DNA from 4 places in the Enterobacter cloacae subsp. cloacae ATCC 13047 genome. Region 2 is predicted to be linked to each of the others. Evidence: predicted binding sites of a transcription regulator. Region 2 holds the regulator's gene; each other region holds the start of a gene.
The links. The regulator PurR, encoded in region 2, represses purine synthesis genes. The targets are predictions, from matches to a motif close to CANGCAAACGTTTGCNTG.

Region 1 (7,507 bases), 1.6 Mb from region 2:
AGCAGGATCAGCGTCTGCGCCGGGCCATCGTGCGGATGATTGCCCGTTTTCGCGCCCAGACAGGAATGAACTTCAGCGATGAACAAGGGCTGACCGATCAGCTCTACGTTCATCTGGCACAGGCGCTGGACCGGTCGCTGTTTGAGATCGGCATCGACAACAGCCTGCCAGAAGAGATCCACCGCCTTTACCCCCGTCTGTTACGCACCACCAAGGAGGCGTTGTTTGAGCTGGAGGCGGAGTTTGGCCTGCGTTTTTCTGATGAAGAGATGAGTCTGGTGGCGGTGATTTTTGGCGCCTGGCTGATGCAGGAGACCGATCTGCACGAAAAACAGGTGGTGTTATTAACCGGAGAGGACAAATCCTGTGAAGAGGTGATTGAACAGCAGCTGCGCGAACTAACGTTGCTGCCGCTCAATATTCGTTATCTGACGCTGCAGGCTTTTCAGAAAGAGGGGGCTCCGCGCGAAGCGGCGCTGGTTATTACTCCTTACCCCACCGCCCTGCCCCTGTTCTCGCCGCCGCTGATCCACGCCGTGGAATCGCTAAACGCACAGCAGCAAGAACATATTCGCGCTATGCTGGAATCGTAGTCAGGCGCGCGCGGCCACTTTCGGGCGAATAAACATCGCCGGTAGCGCGACCAGTGCCATTACCCAGAATACGCCGTGTCCCAGATGTTGATACAGGAAGCCCGCAAAGACCGTCATCACGGCAATGCTGCCGCCCATCGCCACCGCAGAATAGACCGCCTGCAAGCGAATCACATCCCCGCCTTCACGCGCGGCGATATAGCGCATGGCCGCCAGATGGCAGACGGTAAAGGTGCCGCAGTGCAGAATTTGCGCCACGATCAGCCAGGGCAGTTCGGTCGTCCAGCCCATAATGCCCCACCGCGCCACGCCACACACGGCGGAGAGCAGCAGCAGGTCGCGCGCGCCGAAGCGGCGAAACAGTTTCTTGCTGAGCGCAAAGATAATCACTTCGGCCACCACGCCAAGCGACCACAGGTAGCCCACGGCAGAGGCAGAGTAACCGGCGCCCTGCCAGTAAATGGCGCTGAAGCCGTAATACGCCGCGTGCGCCCCCTGAAGCAGGCAGACGCAGGCCAGAAAACGCCAGCTTTGCGCCACCAGGCTTCGCCAGGCGGGCCAGCCTGCGCTTTCCTGATGGCGGCTTTCGCCTTGCGGCATGACTGACGGTCGCAGCAGCATGCCCAGCAACATCGAGGCGATACCGATGCTTAGCAGGGCAAGAATGGCGCGGTAATCGTAAAGACTGACCAGTTTCCCCACCAGCGCAGAGCCAATCACAAACGCAATGGAGCCCCACAGGCGCACGCGGCCGTAGTCCATGGTGATCTGCTTTTGCCAGGTGTTTGCCAGGGCGTCCGTCAGGGGAACCAGCGGGGAGAAGAACAGGTTAAAGCCGACCATCACCACCATCAGCCAGGCAAACTGATGGCTGACCCAGAAGCAGGCCACAAAGACCAGCGTTAACAAGGCAAGAATACGCACCGCTTTGATGAGTAAGGAGGGATCGCTGACGCGCGGTGCAATCAGCAGGCTGCCAAGGAAACGCGCCACCAGCCCCGCCCCCAGCAGGACACCGATGGTTTCCGGAGTAAGGCCAATTCCCTTGAGCCAGACGCTCCAGAAAGGCAGAAAAATACCGTAACTAAAGAAATAGGTGAAATAGCTGAGCGCCAGCCAGCGCGTGGAATGCAAGACCATGAATCCCTCCCGAAATGGAGGCCATAGTCTGGCGAGAATATAAAAATTAAGCAAGTAGATAGCCTGCTACAAATTAACGAAAAATTAACATTCAGTGCAGTCGTCTGGCTTATGGCAGGGAACGAAAATGTGTATTACGTTTAAATTACTCCACTTGCAGAGGTTTTCTGCCATGAACTCACTTCGCTATTTCGATTTCGGTCAGTCACGCCACCTGTTGTTGTTGATTGCCCGTATCGCGCTTGTCGTACTCTTTATTATCTTCGGCTATCCAAAACTGACGGGGTTTAACGGCACCGTACAATATATGACGTCGCTTGGCGCGCCAATGCCCATGCTGGCGGCCATTATCGCCGTGGTGATGGAAGTCCCTGCCGCCATCCTGATCGTGCTGGGCTTTTTCACCCGACCTCTCGCCGTATTGTTTGTGTTCTACACGCTGGGCACGGCAGTTATTGGTCACCATTACTGGGACATGACCGGGGATGCGGTTGTGCCGAATATGATTAATTTCTACAAGAACGTCAGTATTGCTGGCGCATTTATCCTGCTGGCGATTGTGGGACCGGGAGCAATATCCCTCGACCGACGTTAAGACATAAAAAAAGGCCGCAAACGCGGCCTTTTTATTTCTGCTAAGCAGAAGAATTATGCGTATACCGGGAAGCGCGCGCAGATATCCAGAACTTTCGCTTTTACGCGCTCAATAACCGCTTCGTCATTGATGTTGTCCAGAACGTCACACATCCAGCCAGCCAGCTCTTTCACTTCCGCTTCTTTGAAACCGCGGCGAGTAACAGCCGGAGAACCGATACGGATACCGGAGGTCACGAACGGACTCTTCGGATCGTTTGGTACGCTGTTTTTGTTCACGGTGATGTTGGCGCGGCCCAGGGCGGCGTCAGCTTCTTTACCGGTCAGGTTCTTATCAACCAGATCCAGCAGGAACAGGTGGTTTTCAGTACCGCCGGACACCACTTTGTAACCACGGTTCAGGAACACTTCCACCATCGCTTTGGCGTTTTTGGCAACCTGCTGCTGATAGACTTTGAACTCTGGCTCCATCGCTTCTTTCAGCGCGACGGCTTTTGCCGCGATCACGTGCATCAGCGGGCCGCCCTGTGCGCTTGGGAACACAGCGGAGTTCAGTTTTTTGTACAGCTCTTCATCGCCGCCTTTCGCCAGGATCAGGCCACCGCGTGGACCCGCCAGGGTTTTGTGCGTGGTGGTGGTCACAACGTGAGCATGAGGAACCGGGTTCGGGTAAACGCCCGCGGCGATAAGACCGGCAACGTGCGCCATATCCACGAACAGGTAAGCACCGATGCTGTCTGCGATTTCACGCATTTTTGCCCAGTCAACAATACCGGAGTAAGCAGAGAAACCACCGATGATCATCTTCGGCTTGTGCTCTTTAGCCTGCTTCGCCATGTCTTCGTAGTCAATTTTGCCTGACTCATCAATACCGTAAGGGATGATGTTGTACAGTTTGCCAGAGAAGTTTACCGGGGAGCCGTGAGTCAGGTGACCGCCCTGCGCCAGGTTCATACCCAGAACGGTATCGCCCGGCTGCAGCAGCGCGGTGTAGACCGCGAAGTTTGCCTGAGAGCCGGAGTGCGGCTGGACGTTAGCGTAGTCAGCGCCAAAGAGTTCTTTCGCACGGTCAATCGCCAGTTGCTCAACGATATCAACGTACTCGCAACCGCCATAGTAGCGCTTGCCCGGATAACCTTCAGCATATTTGTTGGTCAGCTGAGAACCCTGCGCCTGCATGACGCGCGGGCTGGTGTAGTTCTCGGAGGCGATCAGTTCGATGTGCTCTTCCTGACGTACTTTTTCCTGCTCCATAGCCTGCCACAGTTCGGCATCATAATCGGCAATGTTCATTTCACGCTTTAACATCCGCATCTCCTGACTCAGCTAACAAGTAAAATTTGGCCTGAAAAGGCAGTCCTGTTGGACGACGGGCAACAGTATAACTGAATAGTTCTGTGATAACAGGTCTTGACAAACGATTTTACGCAAACGTTTTCCTTCACGCCACGCAAGGGTTTGAGGAATAAAGCCCTCGTCATTTTCAACGGATTTCTTTTCAGGTTTGTGATGCATATATTTCATCTCGCAAAGAACCATTTACATCACAGGGTTATTTTTATAAGATGCATTTAAAATACATCATTAAGTTCACATCAGAAGGACGCGCTCATGCTCGACGCTCAAACCATCGCTACCGTTAAAGCCACCATTCCCCTGCTGGTGGAGACAGGCCCTAAGCTCACCGCTCATTTCTACGACCGCATGTTCGCGCACAACCCGGAGTTGAAAGAGATTTTCAACATGAGTAACCAGCGTAACGGCGATCAGCGGGAAGCGCTTTTCAATGCCATCGCGGCCTACGCCAGCAACATTGAAAATCTGCCAGCCCTGCTGCCTGCGGTGGAGAAAATCGCGCAGAAGCATACCAGTTTCCAAATCAAACCCGAGCAGTACAACATTGTGGGCGGTCACCTGCTGGCGACGCTGGACGAGATGTTCAGCCCGGGCCAGGAGGTACTGGACGCCTGGGGCAAAGCTTACGGCGTGCTGGCAAATGTCTTTATCAACCGTGAAGCGCAGATCTACAGCGAAAACGCCAGCAAGAACGGTGGCTGGGAAGGGACCCGTGCCTTCCGCATTGTTGAGAAAACGCCGCGTAGCGCGCTGATTACCAGTTTTGAGTTCGAGCCAGTGGATGGTCAACCCGTTGCCGATTATCAGCCGGGGCAGTATCTCGGCGTCTGGCTGAAGCCTGAAGGTTTCCCGCATCAGGAGATCCGCCAGTACTCCCTCACCCGTAAGCCAAACGGCAAAGGCTACCGTATTGCGGTGAAACGCGAGGACGGCGGTCAGGTTTCCAGCTGGCTGCATAACGAAGCCAGCGTGGGCGACGTGGTTCATCTGGCTGCGCCGGCGGGCGATTTCTTTATGGCCGTTGAGGCAAATACCCCGGTGACGCTGATCTCTGCGGGTGTGGGTCAAACGCCAATGCTGGCGATGCTGGACACGCTGGCGAAATCCAGCCACAGCGCGCAGGTTAACTGGTTCCACGCCGCTGAAAACGGGGATGTGCACGCCTTTGCTGATGAGGTGAAAACGCTGGGTGCTATCCTGCCGCGTTTCACCGCGCACACCTGGTATCGTCTGCCAACGGATGCCGATCGTACAGCGGCCCGCTTTGACAGCGAAGGGTTGATGGATTTACGCCAGCATGAAGGTGCGTTCAGCGCGCCGGAGATGCAGTTCTACGTCTGCGGTCCGGTGGCGTTTATGCAGTATGCCGCGAAACAGCTGGTTGAACTGGGCGTCAATAAAGACAACATCCATTACGAATGTTTTGGTCCACATAAAGTGCTGTAATACAAAAAGCCCCTCATTCGAGGGGCTTTTTTTGCCGGGTGGCGGCTGCGCCTGACCCGGTCTGCAAAACCGCTGGCAATGTTAAATCGCGGCGTCGTCTTCTTCGCCGGTACGGATACGGATGACGCGCGCCACGTCAAAGACGAAGATTTTACCGTCGCCAATTTTACCCGTTTGCGCCGTACGGATAATGGTATCCACACAGGTATCGACAATATCGTCGCTTACCACGATTTCAATTTTCACTTTCGGCAGAAAGTCCACCATGTACTCTGCACCACGGTAAAGCTCGGTGTGGCCCTTCTGACGACCAAAACCTTTCACTTCGGTCACGGTCATACCGGTGATGCCCACTTCCGCCAGCGCTTCACGTACATCATCCAGTTTGAAAGGTTTAATAATCGCATCAATCTTTTTCATGGTGGGTCCTTAAACTCTTGCCTGTAAGCTGCGTCGTAATCGATTGCTCACAGTATCATATTCATTCGAAGTTTGCGGTACTACTCTTTAAAATCGTTGGCTTCCAGCTCATGGCGTGACAGCAGCTTATAGAACTCGGTGCGGTTGCGTCCGGCCATGCGTGCCGCGTGGGTCACGTTACCTTTGGTGATCTGCAACAGCTTACGCAGATAGTTTAGCTCGAACTGGTTACGCGCTTCGGCAAACGTCGGCAGTGCCGTGTTCTCGCCTTCCAGCGCCTGCTCCACCAGCGCGTCACTGATGACAGGTGACGACGTCAGCGCCACGCACTGCTCTATCACGTTGACCAGTTGGCGCACGTTTCCCGGCCAGCTTGCGGCCATCAGCCGCTTCATCGCATCGGTGGAAAACGCCCGCACAAACGGTTTGTGGCGATCCGCAGACTGGCGCAGCAGGTGATTCGCCAGCAAAGGGATATCTTCCGCACGCTCGGCCAGCGCCGGAATTTTCAGGTTCACGACGTTCAGGCGGTAGTAAAGATCTTCACGAAACTCATTGCGCGCCATTACCTTTGGTAAATCACGGTGCGTGGCGGAGATGATGCGCACGTTAATGTCGATATCGCGGTTGCTGCCCAACGGGCGCACTTTTCGCTCCTGCAGCACGCGCAGTAATTTGACCTGCAGCGGCGCAGGCATGTCGCCAATCTCGTCCAGGAAAAGCGTACCGCCTTCCGCCGCCTGGAATAGGCCTTCCCGGCTGCTGACTGCACCGGTGAACGCACCGCGGGCGTGGCCGAAGAGTTCAGATTCGAGCAGTTGTTCCGGCAGTGCGCCGCAGTTAATGGCAATAAAGGCGTTTTTGCTGCGCGGGCTGGCATTATGGATGGCCTGCGCCAGGATCTCTTTCCCGGTGCCGCTCTGCCCGTTAATCAGGACGCTGACGTCAGACTGCGCCACCATCCGGGCCTGTTCCAGCAGACGCAGCATGATGGGGCTACGCGTGACAATCGGCTCCCTCCACGCCTCATCGCTCGACGGGGCAGCATGTTCCAGCGCACTGTCGATGGCCTTATACAGCGCGTCTTTGTCCACCGGCTTGGTCAGGAAGCTGAAAACCCCCTGCTGTGTCGCCGCGACGGCATCCGGGATCGAGCCGTGCGCCGTCAGGATAATCACCGGCATGCCCGGCTGCTGCTTCTGGATCTCTGCGAACAGCTGCAGGCCATCCATTTCATCCATCCGCAGGTCGCTTATCACCAGGTCAATTTTCTCCCGGGCGAGAATTTTCAGCCCCTCCAGCCCGCTTTCAGCCGTCACGACGCTGTAGCCTTCACTGACCAGACGCATTCCCAACAGCTTGAGCAAACCGGGATCGTCATCCACCAGCAGGAGATGGGCAGGTTTACGGCTCGTCATGCTTCACATCCTCTTGTTTCGGTGTATCGCTGTCCGGTGCAGCAGATGAACTCCCAGGCTGATATTTACGCGACGAGAGCTGTCTTTCGATATCGGTCAGGTTCTCCAGCTTACGGGTCGTGGTATCCAGTTGCGTACGCAAATGTTGTTGCTGTTGACGCAGGGTATCCAGCTCGCTGTCGGTTGACTGTTGCAGCTTGCTGTAACGGGAGCGCTCTTCAGACAGCTGAAGTTGTAATGTCTGCCCATCGCGCCAGAGCTGGTAAATCGGGCGTACCTGAGCGGGAAGCGTTGCGACAAAGGTGTCGAGCCGCGTGACGTTCGTGCGTCGTTCGACAGGGGTAATTTTGGCATCTCCAAGCAATATTCCGCGCTTGAAGGCGTCCTGCCAGGTATCGTCGTCCAGCATCGCCGCTTTTGAGCGGGCTTCAACCGGAGCCAGACGCTGCGCGCAGTCTATTCCGCGTAGCCAGAACAGAGGATTGGTTTCGACGTCATGCCCCGACAGGTTCCAGATGTCGTCGCAGCGGGTTGAGAGAA
Region 2 (7,507 bases):
GTCATGCAGCACCGGCGAAATATAGGTGTAAAGGGTAAACATCGCCCCGGCACCCAGCACGGTGGTGAGCAGCGCCGAGAGCACCTGCGGGCGCATCAGTACCGACAGCTCTTTACGAACTTCAGGACGCTCACCAGCGCTGCCTTTCGGCAGAGAGAAGAACAACGCCACCATCGCGACAACACCCAGTACGGCGGTTGCGAGGAACGACATACGCCAGCCAATGACCTCACCCAGCCAGGTGGCCGCAGGAACGCCGCCAATGTTGGCGATGGTCAGGCCCATAAACATGGTTGCCACGGCACTCGCCTGCTTGTGTTTGGGCACCACGCTTGCCGCCACCACCGACCCCAACCCAAAGAAAGCGCCGTGGTTAAGGCTTGTCAGGATACGTGACAGCATCAGCGTGGTGTAATCAGGCGAAATGGCGGAGAGCACGTTGCCAAGGGTAAAGATAGCCATCAGGAAAATCAGCGCATTGCGGCGCGCTCGGTGGGAAAGCAACAGCGTCATCAGCGGTGCCCCTACCATCACACCAATGGCATAGGCGCTGATTAACATCCCGGCTGCAGGGATAGAGACGTCCACACCGCGGGCGATAACCGGTAAGAGTCCCATAGGGGAAAATTCAGTGGTGCCAATCCCAAAAGCGCCAATCGCCAGGGCCAGCAGGGGAAAATTGATTTTCATGCGTCAACTCCGGATGCCGTGTCATGTGTTGACACAGAACAAAGAAGCCGAAAGCATGACATCAATCACAAAAAATGAGAAGTTAACAAATTGGCAAAAGATTTTTGCCGGAGATGTAACAATGAGGGCAAGCGGGAGAGAGCGAACGCCCCCTCCGCGTAAATCAGTGCAGTGCAGCCGTCAGACCTGCAGCAACAATCAGCGCCAGCACAATAACGGTGGTGAACAGCGAAAACTTCAGATCGGAACTCATCAATTTTTCTCCTTTTAATCCCCCCACGAAAAGTGAGCTTGCTCATTTTTACACAATTTACGTCAAAAATCTTCCAGGATTTAAACGGATAACCACTTTAGCTCTTCCCCTTTTCATCAAGATAGGACAAAATTCCACGCTAAATTTATTAGCGTACCGGCCATTGACCCCCTCCTGACGTCCCGTGTCGTTTTCCTGGCGTGCCGCAATTCAAAATTGCGTGATAAGGGTGAGAGAAGGCAAACGTTTACCTTCAAGGTTTTCAGGAGTTTAGGATATGGTCTGGAGTGACATTTAATGGCAACAATTAAAGACGTAGCAAAACGCGCAAACGTTTCCACTACAACCGTATCACATGTAATTAACAAAACCCGCTTCGTGGCGGAAGAGACGCGCAACGCCGTCTGGGCGGCAATCAAAGAGCTGCACTACTCGCCGAGTGCCGTTGCGCGTAGCCTTAAAGTTAATCACACCAAATCCATTGGTTTGCTGGCGACCAGCAGTGAAGCGGCCTATTTTGCCGAAATCATCGAAGCGGTTGAGAAAAACTGCTTCCAGAAAGGCTATACCCTTATCCTCGGCAACGCGTGGAACAATATTGAAAAACAGCGCGCCTATCTGTCGATGATGGCGCAAAAGCGTGTGGATGGCCTGCTGGTGATGTGTTCCGAATACCCGGAATCTGTCCTTTCCATGCTGGAAGAGTATCGTCATATCCCGATGGTGGTGATGGACTGGGGCGAAGCGCGCGCCGACTTTACCGACTCCGTCATCGATAACGCCTTCGAAGGCGGTTATATGGCGGGCCGCTATCTGATTGAACGCGGTCACCGTGAAATTGGCGTGATCCCGGGGCCGCTCGAGCGCAACACCGGTGCTGGCCGTCTGGCCGGGTTTATGAAGGCGATGGAAGAAGCGCTGATCACCGTGCCGGAAAACTGGATCGTGCAGGGCGACTTTGAGCCGGAGTCTGGCTACCGCGCCATGCAGCAGATCGTTTCTCAGCCGCATCGTCCAACGGCGGTGTTCTGCGGCGGGGACATCATGGCGATGGGGGCCCTGTGTGCAGCCGATGAGCTGGGCCTGCGCGTGCCGCAGGATATATCCGTGATCGGCTATGACAACGTGCGCAACGCGCGCTTCTTTACGCCTGCGCTGACCACCATCCACCAGCCGAAGGATTCTCTCGGTGAAACGGCCTTCAATATGCTGATGGACAGGATCGTCAACAAACGTGAAGAGTCGCAGTCCATTGAAGTTCACCCGCGCCTTATCGAGCGCCGTTCCGTTGCGGATGGTCCATTCCGCGACTACCGTCGTTAATCTCGTGTGGAGCCAGCTAAGCTGGCTCCCGTAGCCATTCCCGGTTAAGCGTTTCGCTGTCTCCCAGATAATCCAGTAGCCATGCCATGGCGGGCGACACATCATTTTGTTGCCACGTCAGGCAGCAGGCCGCATCCGGGAACGGATTCTCCAGCGTCAGCTCGACCCATTCACCGGTATCGATTCTCGGCTTAGCGAAATGGACGGGAACCATCGCGACGCACAGCCCGGCGCTGAGGCAGGTCGCGGAGGATTCCCAGTCCGGCGCTACCACCCGCCGCTGGTTATCAAGAAGCCAGGTAATACGTTTTGGCAACGAGCGCGAGGTATCCTCCAGCACCAGCGACGGCCAGTTGCGCAGCGTGTCGTCACTCAGCGGTCCCTCCAGGGCAGCCAGCGGATGATCGTGTGCCACGACACATTTCCAGCTCAACATGCCCATATCGCGAAACGCATAGCGCCCCCCGACGGGGATCGCCTGGGTTGCGCCAATCGCCATCTCTGCCCTGCCGTCCGCCAGCGCGTCCCAGACCCCGTTGAATACCTCCTGCGAGACACGAAGTTCAACGTCTGAAAAATGGCGATAGAAATCCACGATCATCTGCCGGGTACGCTCCGGCTTAACGATATTGTCCACGGCGATGGAAAGATGTCCGCGCCAGCCGTTGGCGATCTGCTGGCACTGTTCGCGGGTGATCTGCATTTTTTTGATAACAGAACGCCCTTCTTTCAAAAACCACGCGCCAGCAGGCGTTAATTCCACATCGCGATGCCGCCGTTCGAACAGCGGAACCGCCAGCCACTCTTCAAGCTGCCGCACCGTGTAGCTGATAGCCGAAGGGACGCGGTGCAACTCCTGTGCCGCACCGCTAAAGCTGCCGTTACGCGCGACAGCATCCACCACTTCAAGAGAATAATCTGACCACATTTTCTGCCTGCAAAAAATTTGAATGCAACCGCCAAATATTAGCGTTTCACAACCCGCTTTGCACTCCCTACACTCTGCGCCAGTGTCTACCTGCCTCCTCAAGGAGAATAAAACAATGCAACCCAGGAATGGATTTTTAGTCTGGCTCGGCGGTTTGAGCGTGCTGGGCTTTTTGGCCACCGATATGTACCTGCCCGCGTTTGCGGCGATGCAGGAAGATCTGCAAACGCCAGCCGCGGCCATCAGCGCCAGCCTGAGTTTGTTCCTCGCCGGTTTTGCCATCGCACAGCTGCTCTGGGGCCCGCTCTCCGATCGCTTCGGGCGTAAACCGGTGTTGTTGCTGGGCCTGGCCATTTTTGCCGCAGGCTGTCTGGGAATGTTGTGGGTACGCGATGCGACCTGGCTGCTGGTGCTGCGCTTTGTGCAGGCCGTCGGCGTCTGTGCCGCGGCGGTAACCTGGCAGGCTCTCGTGACCGACTACTACCCGGCCAACCGTACCAACCGAATTTTCGCCACCATTATGCCGCTGGTTGGCCTGTCACCCGCCCTCGCTCCCCTGCTGGGCAGCTGGATCCTCGCGCACTTTGACTGGCAGGCCATTTTTGCCACGCTGTTTGCCATCACCCTGGTACTGATGCTGCCAGCGTTTGCCCTCAAGCCCGCGCATAAAAAAGAGGCGCATGCTGACGCTAAACCGATCACGTTCCTCTTCCTGCTGAGCGCCAAAGCGTATCGTGGTAACGTCCTGGTCTATGCCGCCTGCTCGGCGAGCTTCTTCGCCTGGCTCACCGGCTCGCCGTTTATTCTGCACGATATGGGGTACAGCCCGGCCGCCATTGGTCTGAGCTATGTCCCACAGACCATCGCCTTCCTGCTGGGCGGATACGGCTGCCGTGCGGCGCTGCAGAAATGGGAAGGCCAGCAGATGCTGCCCTGGCTGCTGGCGCTGTTTGCGTTGAGCGTGGGCGCCACCTGGGCCGTTGGGTTTATTCCAGGCGTCGGTCTGACGGAGATTTTGATTCCGTTCTGCGTGATGGCGGTGGCTAACGGTGCCATTTACCCTATCGTGGTCGCACAGGCGTTACGTCCTTTCCCGCAGGCGACAGGACGCGCCGCGGCGCTGCAAAATACCCTGCAGCTCGGCCTGTGCTTCCTGGCAAGCCTGGTGGTGTCAGCGCTGATTGCCACCCCGCTGTTAACTACCACCAGCGTGATGCTGGTCACCGTTGCGCTGGCAGTAATGGGTTATCGCATGCAATCCGCCGCACAGCGCGAGCTTGAGAACCATGCTCAGGCGGAAACGTCGCACGCGTAATCACTGGGGAAAATATGTAACATTTCAGTGATTAGGTTGCTAAGAATTTTCTATTGAATCACCAAATTTTGAGGCCTATACTAAATTTGGTTCGATTAAATACGATAAATATTAAGTGTTAACGGGAGCCGGAGTGCTCCCGTTTTACCATGGAAGGCATTTCGGCAAGGGTTATCTCCCTTCCTCTGTTCTACGTCGGATACTAGCCTCGCGGTATTTACCGTGAGATTTCTCACAAACCATAAAAAGCGTCTACGCTGTTTGAAGGTTCTGATCACAGTAAGGTGATGGAGAAGCTATGAGTTCATCGTGTATAGAAGAAGTCAGCGTTCCGGACGATAACTGGTCCCGGATCGTCAGTGAACTGTTAGGTCGTGCAGGCATCACTATCAACGGATCTTCACCCTCCGATCCGCAGGTCAAACATCCCGATTTTTTTAAACGCGTGCTGCGCGAGGGATCGTTAGGGCTGGGCGAAAGCTATATGGATGGCTGGTGGGATTGCGAGCGGCTGGATATTTTCTTTGCCAGCGTGTTGCGCGCCGGTCTGGAGAACCAGCTCCCCCGCAATATAAAAGATACGTTGCGCGTCGCCTCCGCCCGTTTGTTCAATCTGCAAAGCAAAAAGCGGGCGTGGATCGTGGGCAAAGAGCACTACGACCTCGGTAACGATTTGTTCAGCCGCATGCTGGATCCCTTCATGCAATACTCCTGCGCCTACTGGAAAAAGGCGACAACCCTCGAAGAAGCCCAGCAGGATAAACTGCGTCTGATTAGCGAGAAACTGCAGCTGCAGCCCGGCATGCGTGTGCTGGATATCGGCTGCGGCTGGGGCGGTCTGGCGTATTTTATGGCGAAGCACTACGGCGTCAGCGTGGTCGGCGTAACCATTTCAGCCGAACAGCAAAAAATGGCCCGGGAGCGCTGCCAGGGTCTCGACGTTGATATCCGTCTGCAGGATTACCGCGACCTCAACGAGCAGTTTGATCGCATTGTTTCCGTGGGCATGTTTGAGCACGTGGGGCCGAAAAATTACGACACCTATTTTGAGGTGGTGGATCGTAATTTAAAACCCGACGGCATTTTCCTGCTGCACACCATAGGCTCTAAGCGCACGGACAATAACGTTGACCCGTGGATCAATAAATACATCTTTCCGAATGGCTGTTTGCCTTCCGTTCGCCAGATTGCCAACGCCAGCGAAAGCCACTTCATTATGGAAGACTGGCATAACTTTGGCGCGGATTACGACACCACGCTTATGGCGTGGCATGAACGTTTCCAGCAAGCGTGGCCTGAGATTGCAGACAACTATTCTGAGCGATTTAAACGGATGTTCAGCTATTATCTGAATGCCTGCGCAGGTGCGTTCCGCGCGCGTGATATTCAGCTCTGGCAGGTGGTCTTCAGTCGTGGCATTGAACATGGCTTACGTGTGCCGCGCTAAAAAATAACCCCGGGTATCCGGGGTTATTTTTTATTCTTCTTCGGTGGCCTTTATTATGGCCGCCTCTTTCGCCGCCAGCACACGCTCGACGGTATCCACGACCGCCTGGGTTTGTGGATCGATTTCGATATTCACACGCTGCCCCAGTTTTTTCGCCCCCAGCGTCGTACGCTGCAGCGTTTCCGGAATTAAATGCACGCAAAAACGCGTCGGCGTCACTTCTCCGACCGTCAGGCTAATCCCATCAATACCAATAAATCCTTTATACAGGATGTATTTCATTAATGACGGATCCTGCACTTTAAACCAGATTTGACGGTTATTTTCAGAGGTGACAATTTTCGCCACTTCGGCGGTGGTCATGATATGGCCCGACATCAGGTGGCCGCCAATTTCATCGCTGAACTTCGCCGCACGCTCTACGTTTACGGTATCGCCCACCACCAGTTCGCCCAGGTTGGTGATACGCAGCGTTTCTTTCATTAAATCAAAGCTAATCTGGTTGCCGTTAATTTCGGTCACCGTCAGGCAGCAGCCGTTATGCGCAACCGAGGCACCGGTTTCGATGCCATCCAGCATATATTCTGGCAGCTCAACGACGTGGGTACGGAAATTAGGTTTTTCATCAATGGACACCACTTTAGCGGTGCCCTGCACAATACCAGTAAACATGCTTACAACTCCTGTATTTTCCGGACGGTGGTGACACCGTTTAATCCCACCACAATAACAGTTGGAAATACAGGTTGCCAGAGCAGCGCATTTTCTGGCGATTTTTTCACTAGATTAATAGCTAAAGCCCGCTACAATAGCTGGCTCCCCCTCTGCTTTTTCTTCTTGCTGCCAGTTACGGCGGCTTTTTTAGTCTCTCATATAACTACAAAATAAAGGTGTTCACGTGCAGAAGTACATGAATGAAGCGCGGCAGTTATTGGCACTGGCTATCCCGGTGATCATCGCGCAGGTGGCCCAGACCGCAATGGGATTTGTGGATACGGTGATGGCCGGTGGCTACAGCGCCACCGATATGGCCGCCGTGGCAATCGGAACCTCTATCTGGCTTCCGGCCATTCTCTTCGGTCACGGCCTGCTGCTGGCACTCACGCCGGTTATCGCCCAGCTGAATGGTTCCGGCCGACGTGAACGTATCGCCCATCAGGTGCGCCAGGGCTTTTGGCTGGCTGGATTTGTCTCCGTACTGATTATGATCGTGCTCTGGAACGCCGGGCATATCATTCGCGCCATGCATAATATCGACCCGGCTCTGGCAGACAAAGCCGTGGGGTATCTGCGCGCCCTGCTCTGGGGTGTACCGGGTTATCTCTTCTTCCAGGTAGCGCGTAACCAGTGCGAAGGCCTGGCAAAAACCAAGCCGGGGATGGTCATGGGCTTTATCGGTTTACTGGTCAACATTCCGGTGAACTATATCTTTATTTACGGCCATTTTGGTATGCCGGAGCTTGGCGGCGTAGGCTGCGGCGTGGCAACAGCGGCGGTGTACTGGGTGATGTTCTTTAGCATACTCACCTTTGTTAAACACGCCCGCTCCCT
Region 3 (7,507 bases), 1.3 Mb from region 2:
CGGTAGTGGCCGCCGCGTTTGAGTTCTCCTTCATGGGTGGCTCAATGGGTTCCGTGGTCGGTGCGCGCTTTGTGCGTGCTGTTGAGCAGGCGCTGGAAGACAACTGCCCGCTGATCTGCTTCTCCGCCTCTGGCGGTGCACGTATGCAGGAAGCGCTGATGTCGCTGATGCAGATGGCGAAAACCTCTGCTGCGCTGGCTAAAATGCAGGAGCGCGGTCTGCCGTACATCTCTGTACTGACCGACCCAACCATGGGTGGCGTTTCTGCAAGCTTTGCGATGCTGGGCGATCTGAACATCGCTGAGCCAAAAGCGCTGATCGGCTTTGCTGGTCCTCGCGTTATCGAGCAGACCGTACGTGAAAAACTGCCGCCGGGCTTCCAGCGCAGTGAGTTCCTCATTGAGAAAGGCGCGATTGACATGATCGTCCGCCGCCCGGAAATGCGCCTGAAACTGGCGAGCATCCTGGCGAAGCTGATGAATCTGCCGGCGCCGAACCCGGATGAGCCGCGCGAAGGTGTGGTAGTACCGGATCAGGAACCCGAGGCCTGATAACTGAAAAGGGCAGGGCCGGTTGGCGCTGCCCTTTTGCTTTATAAACTGTTAATGACAACCGGGCATCATGGAAAATAAAAGCATTCCCCAAGCCACGTCGCCCCTGGCCACGTGGCTTTCTTATCTGGAAAACCTGCACAGTAAAACCATTGATATGGGGCTTGAACGCGTAAGCCAGGTTGCTGCGCGTCTCGATGTGCTGAAACCTGCGCCGTTTGTTTTTACCGTCGCCGGAACCAACGGTAAAGGCACCACCTGCCGTACGCTGGAAGCTGTCCTGATGGCTGCCGGTTACAAGGTTGGTGTCTACAGCTCTCCGCACCTGGTACGTTATACCGAGCGGGTTCGCGTGCAAAACAGCGAACTGCCAGAGTCTGCGCATACGGCGTCGTTCGCGGAAATTGAAGCGGCGCGCGGTGAGATCTCATTAACCTATTTCGAATACGGCACCCTGTCGGCACTGTGGCTGTTTAAACAGGCGCAACTGGACGTGGTGATTCTGGAAGTGGGCCTCGGCGGGCGTCTGGATGCCACCAATATGGTGGATGCCGATGTGGCGGTGGTCACCAGTATTGCCCTGGATCATACCGACTGGCTGGGCCCCGATCGCGAAAGTATTGGCCGTGAGAAGGCCGGTATTTTCCGCACGAATAAGCCCGCGGTGGTTGGCGAGCCGGATATGCCACACACCATTGCCGACGTGGCGAAAGAGAAGGGCGCTCACCTGCTGCGCCGGGGTGTGGACTGGCAGTATGAGGTTCAGAACAACGGCTGGCGCTATCGCGATGCGCAGGGAACGCTGGAGAATCTGCCCCTGCCGCAGGTACCGCAACCTAATGCCGCCACCGCCCTGGCGGCACTGCGCGCAAGTGGGCTGGCGGTGAGCGAACAGGCCATCCGCGACGGTATTCAGAATGCGATTCTGCCCGGGCGTTTTCAGATTGTCAGCGACGCTCCGCGGCTGATACTGGATGTCGCACATAACCCGCATGCTGCGGCGTATCTCGCCGCGCGTCTCAAATCGTTACCAAAAACCGGGCGCGTGCTGGCGGTTATCGGTATGCTTCATGATAAAGATATCGGCGGTACGCTGGCCTGCATGGAGAGTGTGGTCGATAGCTGGTATTGTGCTCCTCTGGAGGGGCCGCGCGGTGCGACGGCCGAGCAGTTACTGGAACATCTCGGCAAAGGCGCAATCTACAATAGCGTGGCTCAGGCATGGCAAGCCGCGATGGCGGATGCTAAACCAGAAGATACCGTGCTGGTGTGTGGTTCGTTCCACACGGTGGCACATGTCATGGAAGTGATGGACGCGGGGAGAACCGGTGGCGAGTAAGTTTCAGAACCGTTTAACAGGAACCATTGTGCTGGTCGCGCTCGGGGTGATTATCCTCCCGGGTCTGCTCGACGGGCAGAAAAAGCATTACCAGGATGAATTTGCAGCCATTCCGCTGGTGCCGAAGCCGGGCGATCGCGACGAACCGGATATGCTGCCTGCGGCGACCCAGGCGCTGCCTGCTCAGCCGCCGGAAGGGGCGGCTGAAGAAGTGCGTGCCGGGGATGCGGCCGCGCCGTCCCTCGATCCGTCTCGTCTGGCGGCGAATAACAACATCGAAATCGATCCGGTGCCGGTAGAGCAGCCGAAGCCGGTTGAAAAACCGAAGCCGGTGGAAAAAACACAGCCGAAACCGCAGCGGGATAAAGCAGCAGAACAGCTGGCCGCGGCTTCAGAGACGCCGCCTGCGGCAAAACCGGCCCAGCAAGAGGCTGCACCGACGGGGAAAGCCTACGTTGTGCAGTTGGGTGCGCTGAAAAATGCCGATAAGGTCAATGAGGTAGTGGGTAAGCTGCGCAGTGCGGGTTATCGCGTTTACACTTCACCTTCCACGCCGGTGCAGGGTAAAATCACCCGTATCCTTGTGGGGCCAGAAGCGTCTAAGGATAAGCTCAAAGGCTCGCTCGGTGAGCTGAAGCAGATCTCTGGCCTGAGCGGTGTGGTGATGAACTACAGCGCCAATTGATAAGGTTCCCCTCACCCCGGCCCTCTTCTCAAAGGGGAGAGGGTGAGGGGGAGTGGCAGACGTCCAAAGAGACGTAATAAGCCAACGGCGTTGAACATTTTTTCAGCGCCTTTTTTATTTACGCGCGGGAAGGAAATCCCTACGCAAACGTTTTCTTTTTCTGTTAGAATTCGCCCCGAACTGGATGACAGGGCGTTAAATCGTGGGACACATATGGTCTGGATTGATTACGCCATCATTGCGGTGATTGGTTTTTCCTGTCTGGTTAGCCTGATCCGTGGCTTTGTTCGTGAAGCGTTATCGCTGGTGACTTGGGGTTGTGCTTTCTTTGTTGCCAGTCATTACTACACTTACCTGTCTGTCTGGTTCACGGGCTTTGAAGATGAACTGGTCCGAAATGGAATCGCCATCGCGGTGCTGTTTATCGCGACGCTGATTGTCGGCGCTATCGTAAATTACGTGATAGGTCAGCTGGTCGAGAAAACCGGTCTGTCAGGAACGGACAGGGTGCTCGGGATCTGTTTCGGGGCATTACGAGGCGTGCTGATTGTGGCCGCGATACTGTTCTTCCTGGATACCTTTACCGGGTTCTCCAAAAGTGAAGACTGGCAGAAATCGCAGCTCATTCCAGAGTTCAGCTTCATCATCAGGTGGTTCTTTGACTATCTGCAAAGCTCGTCGAGTTTCTTGCCCAGAGTGTAACCCGCTCTGAGATGTGGCTTAACGAGGAAAAGACGAATGTGCGGTATTGTCGGTATCGCCGGTTTCATGCCGGTAAACCAGTCGATTTATGACGCGTTAACGGTGCTTCAGCACCGTGGGCAGGATGCTGCGGGTATCATCACCATTGATGCAAACAACTGCTTCCGTTTACGTAAGGCGAATGGCCTGGTAAACGATGTGTTTGAAGCCCGCCATATGCAGCGTCTGCAAGGTAATTTGGGGATCGGTCACGTTCGTTATCCTACTGCTGGCAGTTCCAGCGCCTCTGAGGCACAGCCTTTCTACGTCAACTCACCGTATGGCATCACGCTTGCTCACAACGGCAACCTGACCAACGCGCATGAGCTGCGTAAAAAGCTGTTTGAAGAGAAACGTCGCCACATTAACACCACCTCTGATTCAGAAATCCTGCTCAACGTGTTCGCGAGCGAGCTGGATAACTTCCGCCACTATCCGCTGGAAGCAGACAATATCTTTGCCGCCGTTGCTGCGACAAACCGCCAGATCCGCGGTGCCTACGCCTGCGTGGCGATGATTATCGGTCACGGAATGGTCGCCTTCCGCGATCCAAACGGTATCCGCCCGCTGGTGCTCGGCAAGCGTGACCTGGGTGATGGCCGTACCGAATATATGGTTGCCTCTGAAAGCGTGGCGCTGGACACCCTGGGCTTCGAATTCCTGCGTGATGTAGCCCCTGGCGAAGCGGTCTATATCACTGAGAAGGGCCAGCTGTTTACCCGCCAGTGTGCAGACAACCCGGTCAGCAACCCATGCCTGTTCGAATACGTGTATTTCGCCCGTCCGGACTCGTTTATCGATAAGATCTCCGTCTACAGCGCCCGCGTGAACATGGGAACCAAGCTGGGTGAGAAGATTGCCCGCGAGTGGGACGATCTGGACATCGACGTGGTCATTCCTATCCCGGAAACGTCCTGTGATATCGCGCTGGAAATCGCTCGCATTCTGGATAAGCCATACCGTCAGGGCTTCGTGAAGAACCGCTACGTTGGCCGTACCTTTATCATGCCGGGTCAGCAGCTGCGCCGTAAGTCCGTGCGTCGTAAACTGAACGCTAACCGCGCTGAGTTCCGCGACAAGAACGTGCTGCTGGTGGATGACTCCATTGTGCGTGGCACCACCTCAGAGCAGATTATCGAGATGGCGCGTGAAGCCGGTGCGAAGAAAGTATATCTTGCCTCTGCGGCGCCAGAGATTCGCTTCCCGAACGTGTATGGCATTGATATGCCTACCGCGAACGAGCTGATTGCCCACGGCCGTGAAGTGGACGAGATTCGCCAGATCATCGGTGCCGATGGCCTGATTTTCCAGGATCTGAACGATCTTATCGACGCGGTGCGCGCCGAGAACCCGGATATTCAGCAGTTTGAATGTTCCGTGTTTAACGGGGTTTACGTCACCAAAGATGTTGATCAGCAGTATCTGGACTATCTCGATTCGCTGCGCAACGACGATGCGAAAGCCGTCCAGCTGCAAAACGATCTCGAAAGCTTAGAGATGCACAACGAAGGTTAATTGTGCAGGCAGGTGAGGGCCTTCGCCCTCACTTGCAACTCCCCGCAAAATCCTGCACAGTCTGCCCTGAAATCAGTAAGGGCGAAAATCATGAAACGACTCATTGTTGGGCTTAGCGGCGCCAGTGGCGCGATCTACGGCGTGCGTCTGTTGCAGGTGCTGCGTGACGTGGCGGAAGTCGAAACCCATCTGGTGATGAGCCAGGCTGCGCGTCAGACCCTCTCCCTCGAAACCGATCTCTCCCTGCGCGATGTCCAGGCGCTGGCGGATGTGGTACACGATGCCCGCGATATCGCTGCCAGCATCTCCTCCGGCTCGTTTAAAACCGCGGGCATGGTGATATTGCCCTGTTCAATAAAGACCCTCTCCGGCATTGTTAACAGCTATACCGACACGCTGGTGACGCGTGCGGCGGACGTGGTGCTGAAGGAGCGTCGTCCTCTGGTGCTTTGCGTGCGCGAAACGCCGCTGCATCTGGGGCATCTGCGTTTAATGACCCAGGCCGCTGAACTGGGCGCGGTGATCATGCCGCCGGTGCCGGCGTTTTATCATCGTCCGGCCTCGCTCGATGACGTGATTAATCAGACAGTGAACCGCGTGCTGGATCAGTTTGATATCCACCTGCCCGAAGACCTCTTCACCCGCTGGCAGGGCGCCTGATTCTGTGCACAAACAGCGTGCATGAACAGAGACGATGCCCTGTTTCAGGGCAAAATTGCAACGGCGATCATATCCTCGACATTTAATTCGTTTTTTCCCTTTTTCTCTTTCCGGTTCGTTCGGCAGACCTGCTATCTTTCACCATTAAGGCAATATCGCAACGTTTTATTAACATATTTAACGTCGAAGTTTTGACCCGACGGCAATGTGGCATAAGACCTGCAAGAGAAGCCTGCAACACAACACACAACACACAACACAATACATAATAAAATCACGGTACTTGAGGGTAAATGTATGAAGAAGACGGTTCTGGCTCTGTCTTTGCTGGTGGGGTTAAGTGCAGCCGCAGGTAGCTACGCAGCGCTTCCACAGACAGTGCGTATCGGTACAGACGCAACCTACGCGCCATTCTCTTCCAAGGATGCGAAAGGCGATTTCGTAGGGTTTGATATCGATCTGGGTAATGAGATGTGCAAACGCATTGCGGTGAAATGCACATGGGTGGGCAGCGACTTTGACGCGTTAATTCCGTCGCTGAAAGCCAAGAAAATCGACGCCATTATCTCTTCTCTTTCCATCACCGAAAAACGTCAACAGGAGATTGCCTTCTCTGACAAGCTCTACGCCGCGGATTCCCGTCTGATTGCGGCAAAAGGCTCCCCCATTCAGCCAACCATTGACTCCCTGAAAGGCAAGCATGTCGGCGTGCTGCAGGGGTCGACTCAGGAAGGTTATGCCAATGCAAACTGGCGTGAGAAGGGCGTTGACGTGGTGGCTTACCAGAACCAGGATCTGATTTATTCTGACCTGGCGGCCGGTCGTCTGGATGCGGCATTCCAGGATGAGGTTGCCGCAAGTGAAGGCTTCCTGAAACAGCCGGCAGGTAAAGACTACGCCTTTGCTGGCCCGTCCGTGAAAGACAAAAAATACTTTGGTGACGGCACCGGTATTGGCCTGCGTAAAGATGATACCGAGCTGAAAGCCGCCTTCGACAAAGCGTTTGCAGAACTGCGCAAAGACGGTACCTACGACAAACTGGCGAAGAAATACTTCGACTTCAACGTCTACGGTGATTGATACTCGATGATGGTGCACTATTCTGGTGCACTGCGGGTGTGATTGATCCAATATGGTGCGTTTCGTGCACCGTATTGGATCGCTGTGTGCATACTTACGCATTTATCATGCAAAAAATCTCGCCTGAAAGGCATTAATCTTTGCCTGATGGCGTGGATTGATGGCACATTAGCACCACCCCGTCGTCGTAAAAATCACGTAAGAAGACAGTTTGTTGAGGACAGATATGAAAAAACTCGTGTTGTCGTTATCTCTGGTGCTGGCCTTTTCCAGCGCTACCGCGGCGTTCGCAGCAATTCCGCAGAAAATTCGTATTGGTACCGACCCTACCTATGCCCCGTTCGAATCTAAGAATTCGAAGGGTGAACTGGTCGGTTTTGACATTGATCTGGCCAATGAGCTGTGCAAACGCATCAAAGCGCAGTGTACCTACGTTGAGAACCCGCTGGATGCGCTGATCCCTTCGCTGAAAGCAAAAAAAATCGACGTTATCATGTCCTCACTTTCCATCACTGAAAAACGTCAGCAGGAGATTGCCTTCACCGACAAACTCTATGCGGCAGATTCTCGTCTGGTGGTGGCTAAATCGTCTGACATCCAGCCAACCCTCGAATCACTGAAGGGCAAACGCGTGGGCGTGCTGCAGGGCACTACCCAGGAAACCTACGGTAATGAACACTGGGCACCGAAGGGGATTGAAATCGTCTCTTATCAGGGCCAGGAAAATATCTACGCTGATCTGACGGCAGGCCGTATCGACGCCGCTTTCCAGGATGAAGTCGCCGCGAGTGAAGGCTTCCTGAAGACGCCGGTAGGTAAAGATTACAAATTTGGCGGCCCATCCATTAAAGATGTGAAGTTGTTTGGTGTCGGCACCGGTATGGGTCTGCGTAAAGAAGACAACGAGCTGCGCGAAGCGCTGAACAAAGCGTTTGC
Region 4 (7,507 bases), 1.6 Mb from region 2:
AACGCGCGCCTGAAAAAAGTGATTAAAGGGGCGCTACCGGTCGGATTGCTGGGCATTGGCGAGCCGCTGATTTTTGGTGTCACGCTGCCGCTCGGTAAGCCTTTCCTCGCGGCCTGTCTGGGCGGGGCGGTGGGCGGGGCGCTTATCAGCTACTGGAAAGTTGCCACTGTTATCACCTTTGGTCTCTCCGGTTTACCGCTGGCGCTCACCATCGTGACCGGAAAAGTCATGCTCTATCTGTTAGGCTATCTGGTAGCGGTGATCGCCGGGTTCCTGTTTACCTGGCTGGCAGGATTCAACGACCCAGAGGAGTAAGGTTTGGCTAATCACGAGCGTCGTGTTGTCTTTTTCGACCTGGATGGAACGCTGCATCAGCAGGATATGTTCGGTACGTTTATGCGCTACCTGCTGCGGCGTCAGCCCCTGAACGCACTGCTCGTCTTACCTTTGTTACCCGTGATTGGCCTTGCGCTGCTGGTGAAAGGCCGGGCAGCGCGCTGGCCAATGAGCCTGCTGCTCTGGGGCTGTACCTTTGGCCACAGTGAAGCCCGGCTCAAACAGCTTGAGCAAGACTTTGCGCACTGGTTTCGCGATCATGTGACGGCGTTTCCGGTTGTGCAGGCACGGCTGACCAGCTACCTCGATGCGAACGACGCCGATATCTGGTTGATTACCGGCTCGCCGCAGTCGCTGGTAGAGCAGGTCTATTTTGATACGCCGTGGTTGCCGAGAGTGAATCTGATCGCCACGCAGATCTCTCGTGGTTACGGCGGGTGGGTATTGAGCATGCGCTGTCTGGGGCATGAAAAGGTGGCCCAGCTGGAGATGCGCATTGGCACGCCGCTGCGCCTGTACAGCGGTTACAGTGACAGTAAGCAGGACAACCCGCTGCTCTATTTTTGCCAGCACCGCTGGCGCGTCACGCCTGCGGGTGAACTTCAGCAACTCGAATAGTTTTATCCATAGCGGGTGTGTATAATGCCGCCCGCTTTTCGACTGGAGTATCAACCGTTGTCCAACCCTGAATTCTCACACGAATACTGGATGCGCCATGCGCTCACCCTTGCCCGGCGCGCCTGGGACGAGGGAGAAGTGCCCGTGGGTGCGGTGCTTGTCCATAACAACCAGGTGATTGGAGAAGGGTGGAACCGCCCGATTGGTCGCCACGATCCTACCGCTCACGCAGAAATCATGGCGCTTCGTCAGGGTGGGCTGGTACTGCAAAACTACCGTCTGCTCGACACCACGCTGTACGTCACGCTTGAGCCATGTGTCATGTGTTCCGGCGCGATGGTGCACAGCCGTATCGGTACGCTGGTCTTTGGCGCGCGGGATGAAAAAACCGGTGCTGCGGGCTCGCTGATGGACGTGCTTGGACACCCGGGAATGAACCATCAGGTGAAGACTATCGGTGGGGTGCTTGCACCAGAGTGTTCGGGGCTATTAAGTGATTTCTTTCGAATGCGCCGTCAGCAGAAAAAGCAACAAAAGGCAGAATTGAAGTCGTCGGGCGATTAATTTCGTCCGGTGCCACAACCGGATAGCTTTGCGCCAGCTGTTTCGCCTCTGTCGCCTCTTTTTCCTTCTCCAGCAGATACCCCACCAGGCTAATCTGATATTTACGAATATTTTCCACGTAGGCATAAGCCTCATGCCCGCGCGCATAGCCGTAGGTGAGCTTGTTGTACCACGGCTTCTGGCTCAGGAGCGGCAGACGCTGTTTTACGTCAGACCAGCTGTCGGGGTTGCCTTTTGTTTTTGCCGTCAGAGCCCGGGCGTCGAGCATGTGGGCATAGCCCATGTTGTAGGCGGCCAGCGCGAACCAGATACGCTCCTCTTCCGGCACCGTCTCGGGGACTTTGGCCATCATATCCTGCAGGTAGCGCGCGCCGCCGCTGATGCTCTGTTCCGCATCGGTACGGTCGGTTAGCCCGAGGCTCTGCGCGGTATTTTTAGTCAGCATCATCAGGCCGCGCACGCCGGTGGGGGAGGTGGCCTGGGTGTCCCAGTGGGACTCCTGATACGAGATAGCCGCCAGCAGTTTCCAGTCAATCTCCTGCGCATATTTTTCGAACAGAGGCTGCAGGTCAGGCAGGACGCTGTCTACCGCGCGCAGGAAGCTGCGGGTGTCAACGTAGTCAAAGTCATCACCATGGCCGAGGTACTTCTCTTCCAGGCGTGCCAGGGTACCGTCTTCATTAATGGTGTTATAAAAATCGAGCATGGCCGCAGAGAGGGTCTGATCGTCATCAAGATGAGTAAACCAGGTCACGGGCTGTTCGTCCGTCACGTCCAGCGCCACGGCGATTTCAGGATGCACCCGCTGGAACAGGCTGATCGCCACGGAGTCGGCGATGGTGTAAGGCAGTTTCTGATCTTTGACCTGGTCCAGCAGCTCGGTCGTGCCGAGTTTAGGGTCGACGGTCCAGCTCAGGTCAGGGTATTTCTTCTCCTTGAGCTCACGCAGATCGTCAATCACCACATGGCCGGGGGCAATCGTCAGCTGTTGAGCGTTGATCGAGGCCAGCGTACGCGGGCGCAGGCTACCGACGCGATAGACCAGCTGCTGTGAAACGGAGTAATAGGTCGGGCCCGGCTGGTAATTCTTGCTGCGCTCGCTGTTGTACACCAGCCCGGCGGCGAGGATATCGGCATCGTTGTTATCCAGGTCATCAAACAACTGGCTGATGTTCTGGCGCACGGTGATTTTGAGCTTCACGCCGAGGTAATCGGCAAACTGCTGAGCCAGCTCATAGTCCAGACCGATGGTTTTGCCGTTGATGTCGCTGTAAATCAGCGGAGAGTTAAGCGTGCTGACACGCAACTCCCCCCGCTCCTGAATGGCGGCGATACGGTTTTCGGCTTTGCCGAACCAGGGGATGGAAGGCCAGAGGGCCACTGCCAACAGCAACGTTACAATGCCGATGAGCAGATAATTAATCTTTAATTTTTTCAATTAGTTAATTCTCTGCGACGCCGGTTGCCTTAGTATGCTGTAGCCATGTTAAAAATAAGGTTTGCCATTGATTGAGCGGCATTTTGCGTAAAGTTACGCCACTTGGCAACAAATTAGAGAGAGAGGTCACATCTATTGTTAAACGACGCTGTCGATTTTATTTCGACGCAAACGGTTTCGTCGACGCTCAGGATTCTCTATAATGACGCCCGTTTTCCCCCCTTGCGCACACTGTAAGCGCCCCGGCGCTTCGAAGACGAGAGACTTATGATGGAAATTCTGCGTGGTTCGCCTGCACTGTCTGCCTTCCGTATTAACAAACTGCTGGCACGTTTTCAGGCAGCCGACCTTCCGGTAAGCAATATTTACGCTGAGTATGTCCATTTTGCTGACCTGAATGCCCCCCTGAATGCAGAGGAGCGCGTACAGCTGGAACGCCTGCTCAAGTATGGCCCAAGTCTGAGCAGCCATACCCCAACCGGTAAACTGATCCTTGCGACGCCTCGTCCAGGCACCATCTCCCCCTGGTCTTCCAAAGCGACTGACATCGCTCACAACTGTGGTCTGAACCAGATTAACCGTCTGGAACGCGGCGTGGCGTATTACGTTGAAGCCTCCACCCTGAGCGACGCCCAGTGGCAGGCGGTGGCCGCAGAGCTGCATGACCGCATGATGGAGAGCGTATTTGCTTCTCTGGATGATGCGCAGAAACTTTTCTCCCATCATCAGCCTGCGCCAGTACAGAGCGTGGATTTGCTGGGGCAGGGCCGTCAGGCGCTGATTGACGCTAACCTGCGTCTCGGCCTGGCACTGGCAGAAGATGAGATTGACTACCTGCAGGATGCGTTCGTTAAGCTGAACCGCAACCCGAACGACATCGAACTCTATATGTTCGCGCAGGCTAACTCTGAGCACTGCCGCCACAAGATTTTCAATGCCGACTGGATTATTGACGGTGAACAGCAGCCGAAGTCGCTGTTCAAAATGATCAAAAACACCATGGAGAAAACCCCTGACCACGTGCTGTCTGCTTATAAAGACAACGCCGCAGTGATGGAAGGTTCCGAGGTGGGCCGCTTCTTCGCCGATCGCGAAGCGGGGCGCTATGACTTCCATCAGGAGCCGGCGCATATCCTGATGAAAGTGGAAACTCACAACCACCCGACGGCGATCTCTCCGTGGCCGGGTGCGGCGACCGGTTCCGGCGGTGAAATCCGTGACGAAGGGGCGACGGGCCGTGGTGCGAAACCAAAAGCGGGCCTGGTCGGTTTCTCTGTTTCCAACCTGCGTATCCCGGGCTTTGAACAGCCGTGGGAAGAAGATTTCGGCAAGCCAGAGCGCATCGTGACCGCGCTGGACATCATGACCGAAGGTCCACTGGGCGGCGCGGCATTCAACAACGAATTTGGTCGTCCGGCGCTGAACGGTTACTTCCGTACCTATGAAGAGAAAGTGGACAGCCACAACGGCGAAGAGCTGCGCGGCTACCACAAACCGATCATGCTGGCGGGTGGGATCGGCAACATTCGCGCCGATCACGTGCAGAAAGGTGAGATCGTCGTCGGTGCGAAGCTGATCGTCCTCGGTGGACCGGCGATGAACATCGGCCTGGGCGGCGGTGCGGCCTCTTCAATGACATCCGGTCAGTCTGACGCCGATCTCGACTTTGCCTCCGTTCAGCGTGACAACCCGGAAATGGAGCGTCGTTGCCAGGAAGTGATCGACCGCTGCTGGCAGCTGGGTGATGCAAACCCAATCCTCTTTATCCACGACGTTGGCGCGGGCGGCCTGTCCAACGCCATGCCGGAGCTGGTGAGTGACGGTGGTCGCGGTGGCCGTTTCAACCTGCGCGACATTCTGAGCGATGAGCCGGGCATGAGCCCGCTGGAGATCTGGTGTAACGAATCTCAGGAGCGTTATGTGTTGGCCGTCGCAGCCGATCAGCTGCCGCTGTTTGACGAGCTGTGCCGCCGCGAGCGCGCGCCGTACGCGGTAATCGGTGAAGCGACCGAAGAGAAACACCTGACCCTGAGCGATACCCATTTCGACAACCAGCCAATCGATCTGCCGCTGGACGTGCTGCTCGGCAAAACGCCGAAGATGACCCGCGACGTGCAGACTCGCAAAGCGGCGGGCAACGCGCTGGATCGTCAGGGCATTACCGTAGCAGACGCGGTGAATCGCGTATTGCACCTGCCTGCGGTGGCGGAGAAAACCTTCCTGGTCACCATCGGCGACCGTACCGTGACCGGTATGGTCTCGCGCGATCAGATGGTGGGGCCATGGCAGATCCCGGTGGCGAACTGCGCCGTGACCACCGCGAGCCTCGACAGCTACTACGGTGAAGCGATGGCGCTGGGCGAACGTACCCCGGTAGCGCTGCTGGACTTCGCGGCCTCTGCTCGTCTGGCCGTCGGTGAAGCACTGACTAACATCGCCGCGACCCAGATTGGCGATATCAAACGTATCAAATTGTCCGCGAACTGGATGGCCGCTGCCGGTCACCCGGGCGAAGACGCGGGCCTGTATGAAGCTGTGAAAGCGGTGGGTGAAGAGCTCTGTCCTGCGCTCGGCCTGACCATTCCAGTGGGTAAAGACTCCATGTCGATGAAAACCCGCTGGCAGGAAGGCAACGAGCAGCGCGAAATGACTTCGCCGCTGTCGCTGATCATCTCCGCGTTTGCCCGTGTGGAAGACGTGCGCCATACCGTGACCCCACAGCTCTCGACCGAAGACAACGCCCTGCTGCTGATTGACCTGGGTAAAGGTCACAACGCGCTGGGTGCCACCGCGCTGGCACAGGTTTACCGTCAGCTGGGTGATAAACCGGCGGACGTGCGTGATGTGGCACAGTTAAAAGGCTTCTACGATGCCATTCAGGCGCTGGTGGCGCAGCGTAAACTGCTGGCCTACCACGACCGTTCCGACGGCGGCCTGCTGGTGACCCTGGCGGAGATGGCCTTCACCGGACATTGCGGTGTTGAAGCGAACATCGGAACGCTTGGCGAAGATCGTCTGGCGGTACTGTTTAACGAAGAACTCGGCGCGGTGATTCAGGTGCGCGCGGCCGATCGTGAGGCGGTTGAAGCCCTGCTGGCTCAGCACGGCCTGGCAGACTGCGTACACTACCTGGGTAAAGCCGTTCAGGGTGACCGTTTCGTCATTGAAGCGGATGGCCATGCGGTGTTCAGCGAAAGCCGCACCACGCTGCGTATGTGGTGGGCGGAAACCACCTGGCAGATGCAGCGCCTGCGTGATAACCCGGACTGTGCCGATCAGGAACACAACGCCAAGGCCAACGACAACGATCCTGGCCTGAACGTGAAGCTCTCCTTCGACATCAACGAAGACATCGCTGCACCGTACATTGCGACCGGCGCGCGTCCGAAAGTCGCCGTGCTGCGTGAGCAGGGCGTCAATTCCCACGTTGAGATGGCTGCGGCCTTCCACCGTGCGGGCTTTGATGCCATCGACGTCCATATGAGTGACCTGCTGGCAGGTCGCACCGGTCTGGAAGATTTCCATGCGCTGGTGGCGTGCGGCGGTTTCTCCTACGGTGACGTGCTGGGTGCCGGTGAAGGCTGGGCGAAGTCCATTCTCTTCAACAGCCGCGTACGTGATGAGTTCGAAAACTTCTTCCATCGTCCGCAAACCCTGGCGCTTGGTGTGTGTAACGGCTGCCAGATGATGTCTAACCTGCGCGAGCTGATCCCGGGCAGTGAAGCGTGGCCACGCTTTGTGCGTAACCAGTCCGACCGCTTTGAAGCACGTTTCAGCCTGGTCGAAGTGACTCAGAGCCCGTCTCTGCTGCTGCAGGGAATGGTAGGGTCGCAGATGCCAATCGCCGTTTCTCACGGTGAAGGTCAGGTAGAAGTGCGTGATGCCGCCCATCTGGCTCAGCTTGAGAGCAAAGGCCTGGTGGCGCTGCGCTTTGTTGATAACTTCGGCAAGGTGACGGAAACCTATCCGGCTAACCCGAACGGCTCAGTGAACGGGATCACGGCGGTCACCAGCGAAAGCGGCCGTGCGACCATCATGATGCCACACCCTGAGCGTGTGTTCCGCACCGTGAGCAACTCCTGGCACCCGGAAAACTGGGGTGAGGACAGCCCGTGGATGCGTATCTTCCGCAACGCACGTAAACAGTTGGGTTAATCGATATTGCCCTTTAAAGCCCGGTACGCGAAAGCGCTACCGGGCTTTTTTATGTGTGTCGCAATTTCGCGACAGACCCGTCATGCCACTGTCTCCAAAAGGAGACATTTAACTCATTGATTTATATATGGCTGGGGCGGTTCCCGTTAAGGTGTTGCTGATTAGCGACACTTAGCCTGGAAATCATTCAGCGAGCAATTAACGGTGGAAACCCATAAATTTCATAAATATCAATGCGATAATATATTTATTTGCATTCTGGCACATCTATTGCAGAATATTAATCAGTGGCTCATTCACCTTCTTATGTCAGCCCCTTCGGGACGTGCTACATAAACTTCGAATGACGCACAAAAAGGTGCCTGCCGTCCAACTACTGATCATAGCGCTGCTTTA

Region 1: the regulator PurR is predicted to act here: its motif matches at 3,752-3,769, upstream of glyA (serine hydroxymethyltransferase).
Region 3: the regulator PurR is predicted to act here: its motif matches at 2,716-2,733, upstream of cvpA (colicin V production protein).
Region 4: the regulator PurR is predicted to act here: its motif matches at 3,121-3,138, upstream of purL (phosphoribosylformylglycinamidine synthase).

The regions. Positions count from the first base shown of each region.
Region 1 is NC_014121.1:3,975,102-3,982,608, forward strand. Features, by position in the region: gene csiE (stationary phase inducible protein CsiE) at 1-593, shown strand, start outside; gene ECL_RS19345 (3-phenylpropionate MFS transporter) at 594-1,733, opposite strand; gene ECL_RS19350 (DoxX family protein) at 1,906-2,328, shown strand; gene glyA (serine hydroxymethyltransferase) at 2,382-3,635, opposite strand; gene hmpA (NO-inducible flavohemoprotein) at 3,939-5,129, shown strand; gene glnB (nitrogen regulatory protein P-II) at 5,211-5,549, opposite strand; gene glrR (two-component system response regulator GlrR) at 5,630-6,967, opposite strand; gene qseG (two-component system QseEF-associated lipoprotein QseG) at 6,954-7,507, opposite strand, start outside.
Region 2 is NC_014121.1:2,386,062-2,393,568, forward strand. Features, by position in the region: gene ECL_RS11450 (MFS transporter) at 1-690, opposite strand, end outside; gene cydH (cytochrome bd-I oxidase subunit CydH) at 854-943, opposite strand; gene purR (HTH-type transcriptional repressor PurR) at 1,241-2,266, shown strand; gene punR (DNA-binding transcriptional activator PunR) at 2,283-3,194, opposite strand; gene punC (purine nucleoside transporter PunC) at 3,310-4,509, shown strand; gene cfa (cyclopropane fatty acyl phospholipid synthase) at 4,808-5,956, shown strand; gene ECL_RS11480 (riboflavin synthase) at 5,987-6,628, opposite strand; gene mdtK (MdtK family multidrug efflux MATE transporter) at 6,855-7,507, shown strand, end outside.
Region 3 is NC_014121.1:3,734,959-3,742,465, reverse strand. Features, by position in the region: gene accD (acetyl-CoA carboxylase, carboxyltransferase subunit beta) at 1-551, shown strand, start outside; gene folC (bifunctional tetrahydrofolate synthase/dihydrofolate synthase) at 622-1,890, shown strand; gene dedD (cell division protein DedD) at 1,880-2,575, shown strand; gene cvpA (colicin V production protein) at 2,789-3,277, shown strand; gene purF (amidophosphoribosyltransferase) at 3,314-4,831, shown strand; gene ECL_RS18165 (UbiX family flavin prenyltransferase) at 4,922-5,491, shown strand; gene argT (lysine/arginine/ornithine ABC transporter substrate-binding protein ArgT) at 5,789-6,571, shown strand; gene hisJ (histidine ABC transporter substrate-binding protein HisJ) at 6,798-7,507, shown strand, end outside.
Region 4 is NC_014121.1:3,984,355-3,991,861, reverse strand. Features, by position in the region: gene ECL_RS19405 (PTS transporter subunit EIIC) at 1-315, shown strand, start outside; gene yfhb (phosphatidylglycerophosphatase C) at 319-954, shown strand; gene tadA (tRNA adenosine(34) deaminase TadA) at 979-1,518, shown strand; gene mltF (membrane-bound lytic murein transglycosylase MltF) at 1,406-2,956, opposite strand; gene purL (phosphoribosylformylglycinamidine synthase) at 3,224-7,111, shown strand.